3 regions of the Bradyrhizobium sp. GW821-FHT13H05 genome follow, and region 1 is predicted to be linked to each of the others. Evidence: predicted binding sites of a transcription regulator. Region 1 holds the regulator's gene; each other region holds the start of a gene.
The links. Region 1 encodes LexA, which represses DNA repair genes until DNA is damaged. Its sites were predicted from a motif close to TGTTCNNNNTGTGTTCNG; they were not measured.

Region 1 (4,095 bases):
TGCGGGCGAGCGATGCGGCGAAGATCGACGCGCAACTCACCGTGATCGGCGAGGTCGCCGCGGGCCGGCCGTTTGCGGGCTCGGTCGGCGCCGGCGAAGCGGTGCGGATCTTCACCGGCGGCGTCGTTCCCTCAGGCGCGGATGCGGTCGTGATCCAGGAGGACACGGTCGCCGAGGGCAAGCGCATCACGATCAAGGAAGCGGCCGTAACGGGGCGGCACATCCGCCCCGCGGGCGTCGACTTCTCGGAAGGCGACGTGCTGCTGCGCAAGGGTATCAGGCTCACCGAGCGCGACCTGGCGCTCGCCGCCGGAATGAACCACCCGCTTTTGCCCGTCCGCCGCCGTCCGAAGGTCGCGATCCTCGCCACCGGCGATGAGCTGGTAATGCCGGGCACCACGCCCGGCCCCGGCCAGATCGTCTATTCCAACGGCTATGCCCTGCACGCGCTCGCCCGCAGCGAGGGCGCCGAGACCGTCGATCTCGGCGTCGCTGCCGATACGCTGGAGGCCACCACCGCCGGCATCCGCCAGGCCCGCGAGAGCGGTGCCGACATCCTGATCACGACCGGCGGTGCCTCGGTCGGCGACCACGACCTGGTCCAGCAGGCGCTCCGGGGCGAAGGTATCTCGATGGCGTTCTGGAAGATCGCGATGCGGCCGGGCAAGCCAATGATGAACGGCCGGCTCGGGGCGATGCGCGTGATCGGCCTGCCTGGCAATCCCGTGTCATCCTACGTTTGCGGTTTCCTGTTCATGGTGCCGTTGATTCGCGCGCTGTCGGGCCAGCAGGTGATTCATCACCGCCGTGAACGCGCGGTGCTCGGCCGTGACGTCGGCGCCAACGACCAGCGCGAAGACTATCTGCGCGCGCGCCTCGACATGCGCGATGACGGCACGCTCATCGCCCTTCCGGTCAATCACCAGGATTCCTCGCTGCTTGCGAATCTCGCTGCGGCACAGGCACTTCTCGTGCGCGCGCCATTCGCGCCGAAGGCCGAGGCCGGTACGCCTTGCGAGGTGTTGCGACTGCCGGTCTGAACGCTTCGTTCGCACGCGTTCCGCGAACTTTGTCGCGTTCACGGTAAATTAAGCAGTTGCGGAACATGTATCGAACATATAGTGTCCGTTCATGATTTGTTTCGAGGATGTAGCGGCTTATCGCCGAGTTCAGCGTCTCGGAATCGAACGACATCAACCGGGGGATTTTGGTCGAGATGTTAACGCGCAAACAATACGAGCTCCTGCGGTTCATCAGCGAACGGCTGAAGGAAAGCGGCGTGCCGCCCTCCTTCGACGAGATGAAGGACGCGCTCGACCTGCGCTCGAAATCGGGCATCCATCGCCTGATCACCGCGCTCGAGGAGCGCGGCTTCATCCGGCGCCTGCCCAACCGCGCCCGCGCGATCGAGGTGATCAAGCTGCCTGAGCTTCAGGCTGCCGCCGGCAGCCGCCGCGGCTTCACGCCAAGCGTCATCGAGGGCAATCTTGGCAAGGTGCGTACGACGTCCAGCCCGCCCGCTGACGAGGGCGAGCGTCCCGTCGCGGTGCCCGTCATGGGCCGGATCGCGGCCGGCACGCCGATCGAGGCGTTGCAGACCCGGAGCCACACCATCAGCGTCCCGCCCGACATGCTCGGCTCGGGCGAGCATTACGCGCTCGAAGTGCGCGGCGATTCCATGGTCGAGGCCGGTATCCTCGACGGCGACATGGCGCTGATCCAGCGCAACGAGAGCGCCGACACCGGCGACATCGTGGTGGCGCTGATCGACGACGAGGAGGCGACGCTGAAGCGCTTCCGCCGCCGCGGCGCCTCGATCGCGCTGGAGCCCGCCAACGCCGCCTATGAAGTCCGCATCCTGCCGCCCAACCGGGTGAAGATTCAGGGCAAGCTGATCGGGCTTTACCGGAAGTACTGAACCGTCCGCGCGGCGTCGGTTGACGACCGCGCCTGAGCAATTGGAGCGGACGATTGTCCGCTCCGGCTGGATAGTCTTTCTGGTTTTGCACAGATTATCCGGCCACCTCTCCAGCGCTAGATCCTCGGCACGCCGCACGAAGCACTTCGCTTCGCAAGGCCTCTCAGAAACCGAGGAGACAACCATGCGCAAGATCGTCCTGAGCACAGTCACGATGGCGCTGATCGCAGCATCGGCGTCGCAAGCCTTCGCCGCATCGTCGCACCATGCCCGCAAGGCAACGCCGACGACGACGACCGAGCAATTCCGCAATGCCCGCAACGCCGTTGCGCAGCCTTCGCAACCGGCCTGGCAGTATTCCGGCTGGTCGGCGCCTGCTGGTCGCTGAGGGAGACGCACGCCAAAATGCACGGGAGCGGACTTTGTTCCCAGTGCATCTGAAAAAGATATTGTGATGGCAGCCTGCGGACCCAAGCCGCAGATTTGCCCACAACCAAGCAGACGCTTGCAGGCTTCCACTCTGATAGAGGCCTGCGCCTCCAAACCAGAGGCGCGGGTTGCTATCTTCGAATGAGGAGCACCCGATGTGTGACTACAGCCTGCACGCCGTCGCGACGCGCCCCGCAGAAGTCGGCGAGACGATCGTCACGACAACCTTCCGCGGCACCTCGACGCGCGGCTTCGCCTCCGAAGCCGACATGTCCGTCGCGGTGTGTCTGCTGCCGGGAACGGAGCTCGCTTTCGCCGACAACGTCCGTTACGACAATCGCTGGATCTGGACGCGCACGATCAATTCGCGCGTCGGCAAGTTCGGCAAGATCGATCCGCACATTCCCGATCGTCATCACGACGCGATCGAATTCCCCGACGGCAAATACGTGCTGGTGACCCAGCTCGTCGAAGGTCAGCGCGCAACCGTGCTGCAATTGCCGGTCACCCAGCCGCTCGGCGAGCGCGAGCAGAAGCCTGAGATCATTGCCGACAGCCGGCCGACGATCCGACGCCTGCCGATCGGCTGACGTAGCGCCCCCGGCTACAGGTCGGGACCAGGACTGAAGTCGCCATCGCCGGCCGTGGCCGGCGAGATGGTGTGGTTTGCGCCCCGAGAATCCAACCCGCCAGGATTAGCCCCGCACCTCCCCGGCGCACGAAGTTTGCGCGGCCCTGCCTGAATTTTGAACGTCCGTTCCGCAAGCAAATGGCCGATGCTGCCCCGGCAGGTGTCTTGGCTATTGTCTGGACTATTGTCTTGGGCTTGAGGCGGCGGGCACGTTCGATGAAAACCTTCATTCGCGTCGTTGAACTCTGGGTGCCTGACCGCACGCGCATGCGGCTGGAATTCGGCGGTGGCCTCTATGGCGAAGGGCTGTCCGCGTTCAAGGCCGTGAGCGAGAGCCTGCACTTCGGATATGACGATGGCCTTCCCGGCAAGGCCTGGGCCTCTGGCCATCCCGTGATCCTCACCAAATTCGCCAACTCCTATTTCAAGCGGACCGACCAGGCGCTTGCGGCCGGCCTCACCTGCGGCGTCGCGGTGCCGGTCTTTTCAGGTGAATTCCTGCAAGCCGTGATGGTGCTGTTCTGCGGCGACGACGAGGCGCATGTCGGCGCGATCGAGCTCTGGCACAACGATCCCGATACCTCCCACGAGATGGGGCTCGTCGACGGCTACTATGGCACCGCCGACATGTTCGAGTTCAACTCCCGCCACACCAAATTTCCCCGCGGCTTCGGCCTGCCCGGCCGCACCTGGAAGGCGGGCCTGCCGCTGATCATCAGGGATCTGCACAACGCCAAGAGTTTCCTGCGCTGGGAAGAGGCCGCCGAGGTCGGAATCAATCTCGGCGTCGGCATTCCCTACCAGACCGGCACCGAGCGGACCTGGGTGCTGACCTTCCTCTCGGCGCAGGCAACGCCCATCGCGCGGCGCTTCGAGATCTGGGTCCCGAACGAGACCCGTTCAGCACTGGTCTATCGCGCCGGTGATTGCAGCGCGCAGACGGACCTCGCCGCGCTCTACGCGAACAAGACGGTCGCCAAGGGCAACGGCAGTATCGGCGGCGCCTGGGCCACCGGCATGCCCGCGCTCAATGACGATCTCGCGCATGACGCTTCGGTCGCCGGCGCCGAAGCCGTCGCAGCCGGACTGAGCCAGATGATGGCGCTTCCGGTCATCG
Region 2 (4,095 bases), 120 kb from region 1:
GACATCAGGGTGTCGCGCGCAGTGGTCGGGTCTGGCGAGGTGCGGATGACGCGGATCATCTCGTCGATATTGGCGACCGCGATGGCGAGACCGACCAGGATGTGGGCGCGATCGCGCGCCTTGGCCAGCAAATACTTGGTGCGCCGCGTGACGACCCGCTCACGGAAGTCGGCGAAGATGGCCAGCAGGTCCTTCAGATGCATGATCCGCGGACGGCCGCTGTCGAGCGCCACCATGTTGACGCCGAAGCTCGTTTGCAGCGGCGTGAATCTGTAGAGCTGATTCAGCACCACGTCAGGCACGGCATCGCGCTTCAATTCGATGACGACGCGGTAGCCATCGCGGTCGGATTCATCGCGCAAATCGCCGATGCCCTCGATCTTCTTTTCCTTGACCAGCTCGGCGATGCGCTCGACCATCGTCGCCTTGTTCACCTGGTACGGGATCTCGGTGATGATGATCGCCTCGCGCTCCTTGCGGATGGTCTCGATCGCGACCTTGCCGCGCATGACGATCGAGCCGCGGCCGAGGTGATAGGCGGCGCGGATGCCCGCGCGTCCGAGAATGACGCCGCCGGTCGGGAAATCCGGTCCCGGCACGATGTTGATGAGCTCTTCGATGGTGAGCGCAGGGTTGTCGATCAGCGCGACGCAGGCGTCGATGACCTCGCCGAGATTGTGCGGCGGGATGTTGGTGGCCATGCCCACCGCGATGCCGCCGGCACCGTTGACGAGCAGGTTCGGGAACTTGGCCGGCAGGACCGATGGCTCGGTCTCGTTGTTGTCGTAGTTCGGCTGGAAGTCGACGGTGTCCTTGTCGATGTCGGCCAGCAGGGCCAGCGCCGCCTTGGTCAGGCGCGCTTCGGTGTAACGATAGGCAGCCGGGGGATCGCCGTCGACCGAGCCGAAATTGCCCTGGCCGTCGATCAACGGCACGCGCATCGAGAAGTCCTGCGCCATGCGGACCATGGCGTCGTAGATCGACTGGTCGCCGTGCGGGTGATACTTACCGATGACGTCGCCGACCACGCGGGCTGACTTGACGTACTTCTTGTCGGGCGTGTGCCCCTGCTCGTTCATCGAGAACAGGATGCGGCGATGCACCGGCTTCAGGCCGTCCCGGGCATCAGGCAACGCACGCGCCACGATCACGCTCATGGCGTAGTCGAGATACGACTTCTTCATCTCCTCGAAGATGGAGACGGGGCGAATATCCGAGGGTTGCGCCGGCTGGTCGCCGGGCTTGTCGTCGTCGTCAGCCAAGGGGGAATCCGATGAATTTTTATCTGGGAATCATATAGCGCATCGCGCCCCTGATAACCACCTTTGCAAGGTCCGGGGAAGCGCTTTTTCCGACTGTTTTTCCAGAGACTTACGCCCTCAGCGCGATCGCTTCGAACCGGGCCGGAATGAGCCGCCGGGAACCCCGTCTCAGGCCCCGAAAATCACCCGGTGCATGATGCGCCCGGGCACCAGCGTGAACAGGCCCGCCACGACCAACGCCCCCGCGAACAGGAGGATCATGGCGCGGCGATGATCGGCGACGCGATGGGTGTGCGCCCGCCACACCGCGAGCGGCAGCATCACCAGCGTGAAGATCGAGAGCAGATGGATCGGACTGAACGGCCCAAGCAGGCGGATCTGGTGGATCCAGAACGACGAGGCCGCCACCATCGCCATCAGCGCCACCCAGATCCAGCCGATCGTCCGGTGCGGCAGCGTGCCCTTGGGGGCGGCAAACTGGACGAGGCCGAGCACGAAGGCGGCCATGGCGGCAAAGGCGTGCAGCGGGATCGCCGGCGCGACCTCAAGCAGCGGCGCAAAGCTGATCGTAAGGCTGATCGCAAGGCTCACGTGAGGCTTCCTCCGACCGACAACCGACCCATGTGAGTAGGATTAACATAAAGTTAATACCATTCACATCGCGGCCGGACAAAGACTTGAGGCAGCACGTGAGGCAAGCTCGGAAAAACCGAGCTTTACCCGCCAATTGGTAAGAAATCCTGCGGCTCTGCGCGAGCAAGGTGACATCAGGGGCGAAGCGCCCCGCCCGCCTCAGAACGGGATGTCGTCGTCCATGTCGCTGTTGCGGCCACCACCGCCGCCGGCGGCTACCGCACGACGCGGTGCGCTGCTGACGGGACCGGAGGAGCCGAAATCGCCGCCCGGCTCGTCGCCGAAGCTGCCGCCTCCGCCGCCGCTGCGGCCGTCGAGCATCGTCAGGGTCGAGTTGAAGCCCTGGAGCACGACCTCGGTGGAGTACTTCTCGACGCCCGCCTGATCGGTCCACTTCCGGGTCTGGAGCGCGCCCTCGATGTAAACCTTGGCGCCCTTCTTCAGGTACTGCTCGGCGACCTTGCAGAGCCCTTCATTGAAGATCACGACGCGATGCCACTCGGTCTTTTCCTTGCGCTCGCCGCTGTTCTTGTCGCGCCAGGTCTCCGAGGTCGCGATGCTCAAATTCGCAATCGGCCGCCCGTCCTGGGTACGGCGGATTTCAGGATCCTTGCCGAGATTTCCAACCAGAATGACCTTGTTGACGCTTCCCGCCATCGCCGCTCTCCACTCCAAATCCCACTGAATTCATAAGGCCGGGCCGCGCCCCGCGGTCCTCTGCAACCTCTCTGGGGCGACCCTATACGCTTGCGAGGACCGATCAGCCCACCGGCCCTCGGGTTATCCCCATATATAGCACTGGACTGGCGTTTGTTCCAGATTTGTTCCTGCCCGGAATAATGCGGGATATTGGAGCGAACGGTGCCTGCATGCCGCCCCTATGCACGGTACTGGACGGAACCTTTTCCGGTTCCAATAAATGACAAAAAGCACTTAACATTCATCAAGTTAGGCACACTTCACTTGTCGCGCGACTGTTGCTTTTCAGCGACGGACTCTGCTCACCCGTTAAGCTACGTTTGCATTGGAATTAAGTTCATATGGGCGTCGCGCCTGATTGGCCGCTTCGGGGACTTCAAGAAGCGGACCGAAACTGGGGAGACTGCAATGAATAAGATTTTGATTGGTGCAATCGGTGTTGTGGCATTGGGCCTGCCGGCTCCCGCGAGCGCGGCGGATCTCGCCGCGCGGCCCTACACCAAGGCTCCGGCGCCGATGGTCGCCACCATCTACGACTGGAGCGGCTTCTACATCGGCATCAACGGCGGCGGTGGCTCGAGCCACAAATGCTGGGATTTTGTCACGCCCGTCACCGGCACTCTGGTTGGCGAAGGCTGCCACAACGCCACCGGCGGCACGGTCGGTGGCCAGGTCGGTTATCGCTGGCAATCGGCGAATTGGGTGTTCGGTCTCGAAGGCCAGGGCAACTGGGCCGACTTCTCCGGCGACAACATCAGCACCACGTTCGTCGGCACGGGTCTTCGCGACCGCTCCAAGATCAACGCCTTCGGTTTGATCACCGGCCAGGTCGGCTACGCCTGGAATAACGTGCTGCTCTACGTGAAGGGCGGCGGCGCCGTCGTGAGCGATCGCTACCGGAGCTACGATGTCGTCACCGGCCTCGAATTCGACCGGGCCAACGAGACCCGCTGGGGCGGTACCGTGGGCGCCGGCGTCGAGTTCGGATTCGCGCCGAACTGGACGGTCGGCTTCGAGTACGATCACATCTTCCTCGGCACCCGCACCATCGGATTCAGCGGCTCCGGCAACTTCCTTGCGGCCCCGCTCGGCGCCGCCACACGCTCTGATCGCATCAGCCAGGACGTCGATATCGGCCTGATCCGCGTGAACTATCGCTGGGGCGGCCCGCTCATCGCGAAATACTGATATCCCTCTGATATCATTGAGATCAAAGGCCGGCCTCGCGCCGGCCTTTTGCTGTGTTTCCGGGCTCGGAACAATTGGTCAGTGATTGTTACGTTTTGCGACTGTTGTGGCTTTTGGGAGACACAACTTGCGGCTTCACTGGTGTAAGCACGACATCAGTTGGACCACAGCGTCCGATGCCCTTCCCAATCGTGGAAGGCACAACAGAAACTGGGACTGGGATTAAGTTGAAAATGAAGAAGGTTTTGTTGGCTTCGGCCTGTTTGTTCGCTTTGGCTGCCCCCGCATCGGCGGCCGATCTTGCGGCCCGCCC
Region 3 (4,095 bases), on a different contig from region 1:
TGGATCTCGTCGATAAAGAGCACGTCGCGCTCTTCGAGATTGGTGAGAAGGGCGGCGAGGTCGCCGGCCTTGGCGATCACGGGACCTGAGGTGGCGCGAAAGCCGACGCCGAGCTCTTTGGCCACGATTTGCGCCAGCGTGGTCTTGCCCAGGCCGGGGGGCCCGACGAACAGCACGTGATCCAGCGCCTCGCCGCGCTTGCGCGCCGCCTCGATGAAGATCGACAGGTTCTTGCGCGCCTGCTGCTGGCCGACGAAGTCGGACAGCGATTGCGGGCGTAGCGCAGTATCGCCGACATCGTCGCTGCGGCGCTCGGGCGACACCATGCGATTGGCCTTGGGATCGCTCACTTCGCGAGCTCCTTCAGCCCGAGCCGGATCAGCTGCGCCGTCTCGGCATTCTCACCCGCACTGCGCGAGGCCGATGCGATGGCCGCAGCGGCCTGCGGCTGGCCGTAACCGAGATTGACCAGCGCGGAGATCGCATCCGCGACCGGGCGCGGCGCGCGCTGGTCGTCGATGGCGCCGGCGAGATGCACCACCGCAGGATCGACATTGGCGAAGGCCGGCGCCTTGTCCTTCAATTCGGTGACGATGCGTTCGGCGACCTTGGGACCGACACCGGGCGTGCGCGCCACCGCGGCCTTGTCGCGCAGCGCGATGGCATTGGCGAGATCGGAGGGCGCCAGCGTGCCGAGCACCGCGAGCGCGACCTTGGCGCCGACGCCCTGCACGGTCTGGAGCAGGCGAAACCATTCACGCTCCTGGTCGGTGCGGAAGCCGAACAGTTTGATCTGGTCCTCGCGGACGTAAGTCTCGATCGACAGTACGGCAGCTTCGCCGGGCGAGGGCAGATGCTGCAGCGTGCGGGCCGAGCAATGCACCTGGTAGCCGACGCCGCCAACGTCGAGGAGGACATAATCCTCGCCGTAGGAATCGATCAGGCCCTTGAGCTTGCCGATCATATTCCGACCACCTTCAGCCGCAGTGCCGTGCTCTGGCGGTGATGGGCGTGGGTGATGGCGATGGCGAGCGCGTCGGCAGCGTCCGCGGACGGCGGCTCGGCTTTCGGCAGCAAGATCTTCAGCATCATCGCGATCTGGTGCTTGTCGGCGTGACCCGCGCCGACCACGGTCTTCTTGACCTGGTTCGGCGCATACTCGGCGACACTGATGCCGAACATTGCGGGCGCCAGCATGGCGACGCCGCGGGCCTGGCCGAGCTTCAGCGTCGCAACGCCGTCCTTGTTAACAAAGGTCTGCTCGACCGCGGCTTCCATTGGCTTGTGATCGGACAGAACGGCCGCGAGCCCCTCATGGATCGCGAGCAGCCGGCTCGCCAGCGGCAGATCGTCCGGCGGTTCCACCGAGCCGCAGGCGACATAGATCAGGCGATTGCCGTCGGCCTCGATCACGCCCCAGCCGGTGCGGCGCAGGCCGGGGTCGATGCCGATGATGCGAACGGGGCCACGAATCGGGAGCACGGTCATGGGCCAGTGATAGCGGCTGGCCGCCGTGGGGGAAACAGAAACAGAACGGAAGTCCCCGAAGAAAGGCGGTCTCGTGCCCCGGGCGCGGCGCAGCACGAAGTGATGCGTTGCAGAACCGGGGCCCATGTCGCCGCCGGCACTTGAGGCGCCATGGGTCCCGGCTCTGCGCAGCAGCGTTTCACGCTGCAGCGCGTCCGGGACACGAGGGCGGCCTCAGCCGCCCATCTTCGCCATCAGCGCGTCCGACACCTCGAAATTGGCGTAGACCTGCTGGACGTCGTCATGCTCGTTGAGCAGGTCCATCAGCTTGAGCAGCTTCTCGCCGGTCTCGTCGTCGACGGCGACCGTGTTCTGCGGCTTCCAGATCAGCGCGGCCTTGCGCGGCTCGCCGAACCTGGCTTCCAGCGCCTTGGCGACGTCGCGATAGCCTTCGGTCGAGGCGTAGATCTCGTGGCCGCCTTCGCTGGAGATCACGTCGTCGGCACCGGCCTCGATCGCGGCATCGAGCACCGCGTCGTCATCGGCGACGCTGCGGTCATATTCGATGATGCCGGTGCGGTCGAACATGAAGGAGACCGAGCCGGTTTCGCCGAGATTGCCGCCGGACTTGGTGAAGAAGGAGCGGATGTCGGAGGCGGCGCGATTGCGGTTGTCGGTCAGTGCCTCGACGATGACGGCGACGCCGCCGGGGCCGTAGCCCTCGTAGCGGATCTCGTCATAGTTCTCGCCCTCATTGCCGAGCGCTTTCTTGACGGCGCGCTCGATATTGTCCTTCGGCATGTTCTCCTGGCGCGCCGCGATGATCGCCGCGCGCAGGCGCGGGTTCATGTTGGGGTCGGGCGCCCCCAGCTTGGCGGCGACGGTGATTTCCCGCGCCAGCTTGCCGAACAATTTCGACTTCTGGGCATCCTGCCGCCCCTTGCGGTGCATGATGTTCTTGAATTGGGAATGTCCGGCCATGCGTGGTCTTCTCTAGGGAATCGTCTGCCATGAGGTGAGCGTGGGAAGCGCGGCCTTATAGGCTGCCAACCCACCGGAATCAAAGGGCCATGCCGCGTTAAGGTAGCACTGTAAAGGTAGCCACCGTAACGGCCCGTGCCTAGATGTCAGGCACCGTTAACCCTGATTTCATTCCAGCCTGCGAAAATAACGCCCGACGGTTCCCCCACAAGAGAGACCTGATGGCGTTCGGACTATTTCGGAAGCGTCTGCCGGACGTGCCTGCGCCCGCCGCAGCGCCGCAGCCTGCGCAGTCGCCGGCCGATTCCGCGCCTGCCCCGGCCGCGGAGAGCGATTCCGCCAGGGAAATCCTGGAGCTGCTGGAACTCGAGCTCGGCGCGATGATTCGCCAGCTCGAGCGTGCCGCCAATTCGGTGGCCGGCGGCGCCGAGGCGACCGCCACCACGCTTGCCGCCATTCGCGACCGCACCGACGCCCTCACCGGCCGCACCAACGCCGCACAGTCGACCGCGTCCACCTTCGCCCATGCCGCCGACAAGTTCACCCAATCCGCGCTGGGCATCGGGGCGCAGGTCCGCGCCGCCGGCAAGCTCGCCGACGAGGCCAGCGCCGCGGCGCAGGAAGCCCGCGCCAATGTCGACCGCCTGCGCGAATCCTCCGCCGCCATCGGCAACGTCGTCAACCTGATCGCGCAGATCGCGCGGCAGACGACGCTGCTCGCGCTCAACTCGACCATCGAGGCCGCGCGTGCGGGCGCCGCGGGCAAGGGCTTCGCGGTGGTCGCCACCGAGGTCAAGGCCCTCGCGGTGCAGACCCAGGGCGCCACCGAAGAGATCACCAGGAAGATCGACGCGCTGCAGCGCGATGCCGCCGGCTCCGCCGATGCCGTGCACCGCATCTCGCAGGCGATCGAGGCGATCCGCCCGGTATTCGAGACCGTCAACGGCGCGGTCGCCGAGCAGAACGCCACCACCAGCGAAATCTCCGGCAACGCGGCCAGCGCCTCGGACTTCATCATCTCGGTCGGCGAGAGCGCCGCCGAGATCGATGCCGCGACCAAGGCGGCCGAGACCCATGGCGACAACGTCGCCAGCGCCGGCAAGGCCGTCACCACCTTCGCCCGGAAGCTGAAGTCGCGCTGCGCCGTGCTCCTCAAGCAGAGCGAGCACGACGACCGCCGCAAGACCGAGCGGCTGCCCTGCCATCTCAAATTCGAGACCGCGCGCGGCGTGATGCCGGTCTACGAGATCGCGATGGACGGCGTGCTGATCGGCGGCGCGGACGCAGGCCGGCTTGCACCACAAGCGATGATCGAAGGCACGCTCGAACAGGTCGGCGCCTGCCGCCTGCGCGTTGTCGAGCAGTCCAAGGCCGGCGCCCGCGCGCAATTCGCCAGTCCCAATGCCGAGCTCCGCGAGAAGATCGAGGACAGGCTGTGGTCGATCCACGAGGAGAATACCGAGTTCGTCACCCGCGCCATGGAAGCGGGCAGCGCGCTGACCGCGATCTTCGAACAGGCGGTCGCGCGCGGCGAGATCAAGATCGACGACCTCTTCGACACTGATTATGCGGAGATCGCCGGCACCAACCCGCAGCAGTACCGCACCAGATATCTCGACTGGGCCGACCGCGCGCTGCCGCCGTTCC

Region 2: a site for LexA is predicted at 2,707-2,724, ahead of AC1RR3_RS27180 (single-stranded DNA-binding protein). Genes of this name have one in related genera too.
Region 3: a site for LexA is predicted at 1,519-1,536, ahead of ruvC (crossover junction endodeoxyribonuclease RuvC). Genes of this name have one in related genera too.

What each region holds. Positions count from the first base shown of each region.
Region 1 covers NZ_JBXAPO010000010.1:65,845-69,939, reverse strand. The annotation lists gene AC1RR3_RS26595 (molybdopterin molybdotransferase MoeA) at 1-1,040, shown strand, start outside; gene lexA (transcriptional repressor LexA) at 1,217-1,918, shown strand; gene AC1RR3_RS26585 (hypothetical protein) at 2,103-2,306, shown strand; gene AC1RR3_RS26580 (hypothetical protein) at 2,503-2,937, shown strand; gene AC1RR3_RS26575 (GAF domain-containing protein) at 3,195-4,095, shown strand, end outside.
Region 2 covers NZ_JBXAPO010000010.1:189,134-193,228, reverse strand. The annotation lists gene gyrA (DNA gyrase subunit A) at 1-1,262, opposite strand, end outside; gene AC1RR3_RS27185 (DUF2306 domain-containing protein) at 1,431-1,829, opposite strand; gene AC1RR3_RS27180 (single-stranded DNA-binding protein) at 2,055-2,552, opposite strand; gene AC1RR3_RS27175 (outer membrane protein) at 3,003-3,782, shown strand; gene AC1RR3_RS27170 (outer membrane protein) at 4,016-4,095, shown strand, end outside.
Region 3 covers NZ_JBXAPO010000001.1:675,378-679,472, forward strand. The annotation lists gene ruvB (Holliday junction branch migration DNA helicase RuvB) at 1-326, opposite strand, end outside; gene ruvA (Holliday junction branch migration protein RuvA) at 347-964, opposite strand; gene ruvC (crossover junction endodeoxyribonuclease RuvC) at 961-1,488, opposite strand; gene AC1RR3_RS03220 (YebC/PmpR family DNA-binding transcriptional regulator) at 1,702-2,448, opposite strand; gene AC1RR3_RS03225 (methyl-accepting chemotaxis protein) at 2,670-4,095, shown strand, end outside.